Regions from separate parts of the Lysinibacillus sp. FSL K6-0075 genome, predicted to be linked through region 2. Evidence: a T-box and tRNA genes for the amino acid it is inferred to sense, from the RefSeq annotation. Region 2 holds a T-box; the other holds one or more tRNA genes.
What was found. A T-box is a leader RNA that pairs with one kind of tRNA and senses whether it is charged. The one in region 2 lies ahead of ileS (isoleucine--tRNA ligase), so its partner is inferred to be a tRNA-Ile.
Positions count from the first base shown of each region.

Region 1: it has a tRNA-Ile gene. The T-box ahead of ileS (isoleucine--tRNA ligase) is inferred to sense a tRNA for this amino acid. The anticodon was not compared.

Region 1 covers NZ_CP151947.1:3,805,292-3,808,672, forward strand. The annotation lists gene MHB65_RS18725 (diaminopropionate ammonia-lyase) at 1-1,013, opposite strand, end outside; tRNA gene MHB65_RS18730 (tRNA-Glu) at 1,283-1,354, opposite strand; tRNA gene MHB65_RS18735 (tRNA-Ser) at 1,357-1,447, opposite strand; tRNA gene MHB65_RS18740 (tRNA-Asn) at 1,458-1,534, opposite strand; tRNA gene MHB65_RS18745 (tRNA-Ile) at 1,539-1,615, opposite strand; tRNA gene MHB65_RS18750 (tRNA-Gly) at 1,617-1,690, opposite strand; tRNA gene MHB65_RS18755 (tRNA-Phe) at 1,696-1,771, opposite strand; tRNA gene MHB65_RS18760 (tRNA-Asp) at 1,830-1,905, opposite strand; tRNA gene MHB65_RS18765 (tRNA-Met) at 1,909-1,983, opposite strand; tRNA gene MHB65_RS18770 (tRNA-Ser) at 2,037-2,129, opposite strand; tRNA gene MHB65_RS18775 (tRNA-Ile) at 2,145-2,221, opposite strand; tRNA gene MHB65_RS18780 (tRNA-Met) at 2,228-2,301, opposite strand; tRNA gene MHB65_RS18785 (tRNA-Ala) at 2,330-2,405, opposite strand; tRNA gene MHB65_RS18790 (tRNA-Pro) at 2,422-2,498, opposite strand; tRNA gene MHB65_RS18795 (tRNA-Arg) at 2,508-2,584, opposite strand; tRNA gene MHB65_RS18800 (tRNA-Leu) at 2,593-2,681, opposite strand; tRNA gene MHB65_RS18805 (tRNA-Gly) at 2,687-2,761, opposite strand; tRNA gene MHB65_RS18810 (tRNA-Leu) at 2,798-2,882, opposite strand; tRNA gene MHB65_RS18815 (tRNA-Lys) at 2,901-2,976, opposite strand; tRNA gene MHB65_RS18820 (tRNA-Thr) at 2,984-3,059, opposite strand; tRNA gene MHB65_RS18825 (tRNA-Val) at 3,063-3,138, opposite strand; rRNA gene rrf (5S ribosomal RNA) at 3,149-3,264, opposite strand.
Region 2 covers NZ_CP151947.1:2,691,389-2,694,769, reverse strand. The annotation lists gene MHB65_RS13220 (hypothetical protein) at 1-311, shown strand, start outside; gene MHB65_RS13215 (DUF2785 domain-containing protein) at 331-1,173, shown strand; T-box leader at 1,233-1,471, shown strand; gene ileS (isoleucine--tRNA ligase) at 1,533-3,381, shown strand, end outside.

The sequences.
Region 1 (3,381 bases), 1.1 Mb from region 2:
ATAATGCGAGTGTCTGTGTCTAATGGATTGCCAAGAACGCGCATACCTGTAGCTGCTATTTCTTCCTCGCAGGAGATACTTATTTTTGTGGAGGCTTTTAAGATTTGCCAAGCCTGTGGATTCGGTTCACCGCAAGCAAGCCCTGCCATAATCGTTTGCATCTCCCCGCCAACAGAGACAAATTGATCCGTATTTTTTTTAAAGCTTTCATAATAGCAATTAGCGACATGAGGCTCAACCAATACAAAAGTAACTTCCTGCTCATAGTATTGCTGTAAAAACGCAACTACTGCTCCTGCAAAGGATCCTACACCCGCTTGCAAAAATACATGTGTCGGGGCTAGCTGTATCTGTTCAACAATCTCCTGCACAATGGTTGTGTAACCTTGCATAATCCATAATGGAATTTCTTCATAGCCATCCCACATTGTATCCTGAACCAGAACCCAGCCATTTTTTTGTGCAAGCTGTGAGGTATAACGAACAGTATCGTCATAATTCATTGTCGTAATTTCAGCAAAAGCCCCTTCACTTTTAATATGCTGTAAACGCTCAGCCGCGCTGCCAGCTGGCATATATATTCGCGCTTGAAAACCCAGTTCTCTAGCTGCCCATGCAACACCACGACCATGATTACCATCTGTCGTTGAAATAAATGTTAAATCGCCTACTTCTGCTTTTACTTCCGGAGATTTTAACTGTTCAAACGATAGCTCCTTTATATTCCTCCCAAGCTTATTGGCAATATATTGCGCAATTGCATAAATACCGCCTAATACTTTAAAGGCATTTAAACCAAATCGATAAGATTCATCTTTAACCATGATTTTTTCTACACCCATATATGAAGCAAGTGCCTCAAGATGATGGAGAGGTGTCTGCTCAAATCGCTCATATGTACGCTGAAATTGACCAACCTTCTTTACTTGTTCCAGTGTAAAATATGATAGTAATGGTGAGCCTTGGTTTGTGTTGTCTAGCTGATTGTGCACCCACTTTAATTTTTCCTTCATACCTATCTCCCCCTTTACCAATAGCTTAGTCGATCTAGCTTTAAAATACAAAATTTATTACCAAAATTAAACAGGGGTAGTCAGAGCAAGCAAATATATCAGTTATACATTGGTTTTGGACCTACAAACACCGAGAATTCCAATCTAAACCTCCAGAAAAACAATAAACCCTTACAGGATCTAATTTCTGTAAAGGTTTATTATTATCTAGCTATTTTTAAGTAAATTAAAAAGTGCAGTAGATGTAAATTCATCTACTGCACTTAGTATGACCCGTACGGGATTCGAACCCGTGTTACCGCCGTGAAAGGGCGGTGTCTTAACCACTTGACCAACGGGCCCATGGCGGAGAAGGAGGGATTTGAACCCTCGCGCCGGTTACCCGACCTACACCCTTAGCAGGGGCGCCTCTTCAGCCTCTTGAGTACTTCCCCAAAATAAAAATGGCTCCGAAGGCAGGACTCGAACCTGCGACAACCTGATTAACAGTCAGGTGCTACTACCAACTGAGCTACTTCGGAATAATGGTGGGCCTAAATGGACTCGAACCATCGACCTCACGCTTATCAGGCGTGCGCTCTAACCAGCTGAGCTATAGGCCCTTGGAGCGGGTGATGGGAATCGAACCCACGACATCAGCTTGGAAGGCTGAGGTTTTACCATTAAACTACACCCGCATAAATGGTGGGTCAGGACGGAATCGAACCGCCGACACTTAGAGCTTCAATCTAATGCTCTACCAACTGAGCTACTGACCCATTTCGTCCATGCTAAGCTTGCTCACTCTTTTGCTTCTCATGACTTTTATTTTAAAAATGGCGGTCCCGACCGGGATCGAACCGGCGATCTCCTGCGTGACAGGCAGGCATGTTAACCGCTACACCACGGGACCTTTTGGTTGCGGGGGCCGGATTTGAACCAACGACCTTCGGGTTATGAGCCCGACGAGCTACCACTGCTCCACCCCGCGATAATTTTATGCTGTTTCGAGTTTTTAAAGCACCATTTATAAAAATTTAAAACTGGAGGAGGTAGAGGGATTCGAACCCCCGCGCGGTGTTACCCGCCTGTCGGTTTTCAAGACCGATCCCTTCAGCCAGACTTGGGTATACCTCCGTTACAATATATAAATGGTGGACCTTGCAGGACTCGAACCTGCGACCGGACGGTTATGAGCCGTCTGCTCTAACCAACTGAGCTAAAGGTCCTTAAGATGGCGGCAGAGGGGATCGAACCCCCGACCTTACGGGTATGAACCGTACGCTCTAGCCAGCTGAGCTACGCCGCCAGGATCTTTATACTGGTTAATTTACTTATGGTGGAGCCTAGCGGGATCGAACCGCTGACCTCCTGCGTGCAAGGCAGGCGCTCTCCCAGCTGAGCTAAGGCCCCATAAATTTTTAGGAAATGGTCGGGAAGACAGGATTCGAACCTGCGACCCCTTGGTCCCAAACCAAGTGCTCTACCAAGCTGAGCTACTTCCCGTTGTTCTTTTGGCGCGCCCGACAGGAGTCGAACCCATAACCTTCTGATCCGTAGTCAGACGCTCTATCCAATTGAGCTACGGGCGCATTTAAAATGGTGCCGAGGACCGGAATCGAACCGGTACGGTAGTCACCTACCGCAGGATTTTAAGTCCTGTGCGTCTGCCAGTTCCGCCACCCCGGCACATTTGGAGCGGAAGACGAGGTTCGAACTCGCGACCCCCACCTTGGCAAGGTGGTGTTCTACCACTGAACTACTTCCGCATGTGCATAAGTTTTTTTATCTGGCAATGAAAATAATGGTGCGGGTGAAGGGAGTCGAACCCCCACGCCTTGCGGCGCTAGATCCTAAGTCTAGTGCGTCTGCCAATTCCGCCACACCCGCTTATTATTATTTCAAAAATGGTGAGCCATGAAGGACTCGAACCTTCGACCCTCTGATTAAAAGTCAGATGCTCTACCAACTGAGCTAATGGCTCGAAAAAATGGTGCCGGCTATAGGAATCGAACCCACGACCTACTGATTACAAGTCAGTTGCTCTACCTGCTGAGCTAAACCGGCATATGGTGGAGGATGACGGGCTCGAACCGCCGACCCTCTGCTTGTAAGGCAGATGCTCTCCCAGCTGAGCTAATCCTCCTGGGTACTATGCCTAGCGACGTCCTACTCTCACAGGGGGAAGCCCCCAACTACCATCGGCGCTAAAGAGCTTAACTTCCGTGTTCGGTATGGGAACGGGTGTGACCTCTTTGCCATCATCACTAGACTTTGTTATGTATCTCGTTTTGAAGTTGTTTACCTGTCCTTCAAGACAAGAATTATTGTATAACGTTTTCTAACATTATGCAATACTTTTTTATAAAAAAAAAGAAATTATTACGTT
Region 2 (3,381 bases):
TCGTTTATTCACTTTATCAGGCAAATCAGCAAGTGATTGCGTTTCATCAGCAGGTAATGCTAGAGCTTGAGGACAGTTCAGATCGACAGCTTTATTTGATACACAATACGATTGCTCCTTCGACACTTCTAGATGTTGCTGATGACATAGCTGAAGTTCGCAGTGGTCAGGTATACGCGGCAACCTTTCCTTGGCGTAGTAAGGTGATTGTACACCAAGATAATTGGCAAAAGGAATTTACATATGTCCGTTTTAATGAGGGATGGAAGCTAGATGGGATATACCGAAAAAGTGAGTATCAAAATAAATAAGCAAAGGGGAGTCAAACAGTTGATACAAGATGTACTGAAGGAAGAAGAATTAAAGGATCGATTAATAGCATTGAAAAAGGGACAAACAACAATGGAGCTAGAGAATCAAGAGCAGCTTGTGCATTCCATGCTAGCACACATCGGTTCTATTGATAGTGAGCTACGGGATACCTATATTTATAGCAGCTTTTATGAATGGATTTTAGAAAAAAACTTGCTGGATCATCGTTGCTTAACGGAGCTGTGGGATTACAGCTTAAACCATTTATTAGTTAAGGGAATTGGAGAAAAGGAATCGGATTGGGTCTTTACTCGCTCCTTTACATCATTATTAGTAGCGCTTATTTTAGCAAGGGATCTACAAGATAATTTTTTATCCAAGGCTAATATAGAGGACTGTCAAACGAAGTTACTGACCTATGTAACCTCTGAAAAGGATGTAAGAGGCTATGTGCCTGGCAAGGGATGGGCGCATAGTGTGGCACATGTTTCAGATGCTATCGATGAACTCGTGAAAAATCCTAAATCACTAAAAACAGCCTGTGTCGATTTGCTACATGCATTATGGTCCATCTATTTACAACCAGATTACGTCTTTATCCATAATGAAGATGAAAGGCTATTAGTGCCAATATTCGCGATGCTGGAGCAGGGACTGAATCAAAATGAAGTCATCCAACTAGTGCAGCAAATGCCATTAACTATAGCCTCGTTAAAGGAACAGCTGAGTGAAGAACAATACAGAATAGTACTATTCAATAGTAAAACTTTGCTAAAGAGCTTTTTGATTCAAACCATTCATCAGCCACGGTATGCTGTTCTCCATCAAAATATAGCCACTTGTCTCAACGAAAATTTTTAAGATTGTCCACTGTTGACAGACAATTGGTAATTTGCTAAGATGAAGGACAATAAAAGCATACAAATTCGTTGATGAGAAAGAGTAGTGTTTCATTTTGTTCTACAGAGAGCCGACATTTGGTGGAAGTCGGTGTGCAGGTGTTACATGAAAATCCTCTCTGAGAAGATTAGCTGAATCGAGTAAGCTAATCCGGGTGTCTACCGTTAAAAAGAACACGTATGATTGTACGTTGCTGAGTGCTATTGGCCATCGTGTCAATAGAATTAGGGTGGTATTCGCGGTTAACCCCGTCCCTTTTCCTTGGGACGGGGTTTTTTGTATGCCTTTTATACAAATTTGCTTGTATAGGAGGAGCTAATATGCAGAAAGAACAAAAGAAAGAAACAACGGTTGAACGAGAAACAAGGATTCGTGCATTGTGGGCGCAAGAAGGGACCTTCACCAAATCCGTTAGCAATCGTGCTGGACAGCAGCCCTTTGTGTTTTATGAGGGACCACCAACAGCGAATGGTTTACCACATGTTGGCCATGCATTTGGTAGAACCATAAAAGATGTCGTGGCACGTTATAAAACGATGCAAGGCTATTTGGTTGAACGAAAAGCAGGCTGGGATACACATGGTTTGCCTGTGGAATTAGGGGTAGAAAAGACATTAGGCATATCTGGAAAGCAGGAGATTGAAAACTTCGGGGTAGAGCGTTTTATTCAGGCATGTAAAAAGAGCGTTTTTACCTATGAGCAAAAATGGCGTACCTTTACAGAGCAGCTTGGCTACTGGCTCGACATGGATGATCCTTACCTAACATTAAGTAATGACTATATCGAATCTGTGTGGCATATTTTAAGCCATGTTCACAAGGAAAAACTTCTATACAAAGGGCATCGTGTTTCACCTTATTGCCCTAGCTGTCAAACATCCTTAAGCTCTCATGAGGTGGCACAGGGCTATAAGGATGTCAAAGATTTATCCGTTACTGCAATGTTTAAGCTTCAGAATGAGAACGAATATTTCTTAGGCTGGACAACGACACCTTGGACGTTACCAGCCAATGTAGCTTTGGCTATGAATCCTGCTCTTCGATATGTACGTGTAAGGCATGCAAATAACATATATATCCTCGCCAAATCGTTAGTATCAAAGGTTTTTTCAGAGCCTGTGGAAATATTAAGTGAGCATGACGGGCAGGATTTTGCGGGTGTTTCCTATTTACCGCCATTTTCCTATATAACCGTCGATAAAGGTCATGTTGTTGTCATGGCGGATTATGTGACAGAGCATAGTGGAACAGGGATCGTACACATAGCGCCGGCTTATGGAGAAGACGATTATAAAACGGTCCAACAAAATGATTTGTCCTTTGTCAATGTAGTCGATCTTAAAGGCTGTTATACAGAAACTGTACCTGAGCTTGTCGGACGATTTGTGAAAGACTGTGATGTCGATATCATTAAGATGCTTGCAGCAAATGAGCTTTTATTTGCTAAAGAAAAATATGAGCACAGCTACCCGCATTGCTGGCGCTGTGATTCCCCATTGCTGTACTACGCAACAGATAGCTGGTTTATCAAAATGTCTGCATTAAAAGAGCAGCTTTTACAAAATAATCAACAGGTGACATGGTATCCTAGCCATATCAAGGATGGTCGCTTTGGCAACTTCTTAGAAAACTTAGTGGATTGGAATATTAGTCGTAATCGCTATTGGGGGACACCGCTCAATGTATGGATTTGTCAGGACTGCACTCATGAGGAGGCACCTAACAGTATTGCAGCACTAAAACAATTAGCCAAAGGGACTGTCGATGAGCAATTAGAGCTCCATAAACCATTTATTGATGACATTGTCTGTACCTGTCCTGTCTGTCAAGGCGACATGAAACGTACGCCTGAAGTTATCGATGTTTGGTTTGACAGTGGCTCGATGCCATTTGCCCAACAGCACTATCCTTTTGAGGATGGAGCGACTTTTCATCATCAGTTTCCAGCAGATGTTGTTATTGAGGGAATCGACCAAACGCGAGGATTTTTCTATAGCTTATTAGCGGTTTCGACCTTATTTACAGGAAAACCACCTTATAAAAATGTGCTATCGTTAGGGCATGTACTGGATGAGCATGGACAGAAGATGTCCAAAAGTAAAGGCAATGCGTTAGAGCCTGTTGAGTTAATTGAGCAGTATGGAGCAGATGCTTTACGCTGGGCATTTT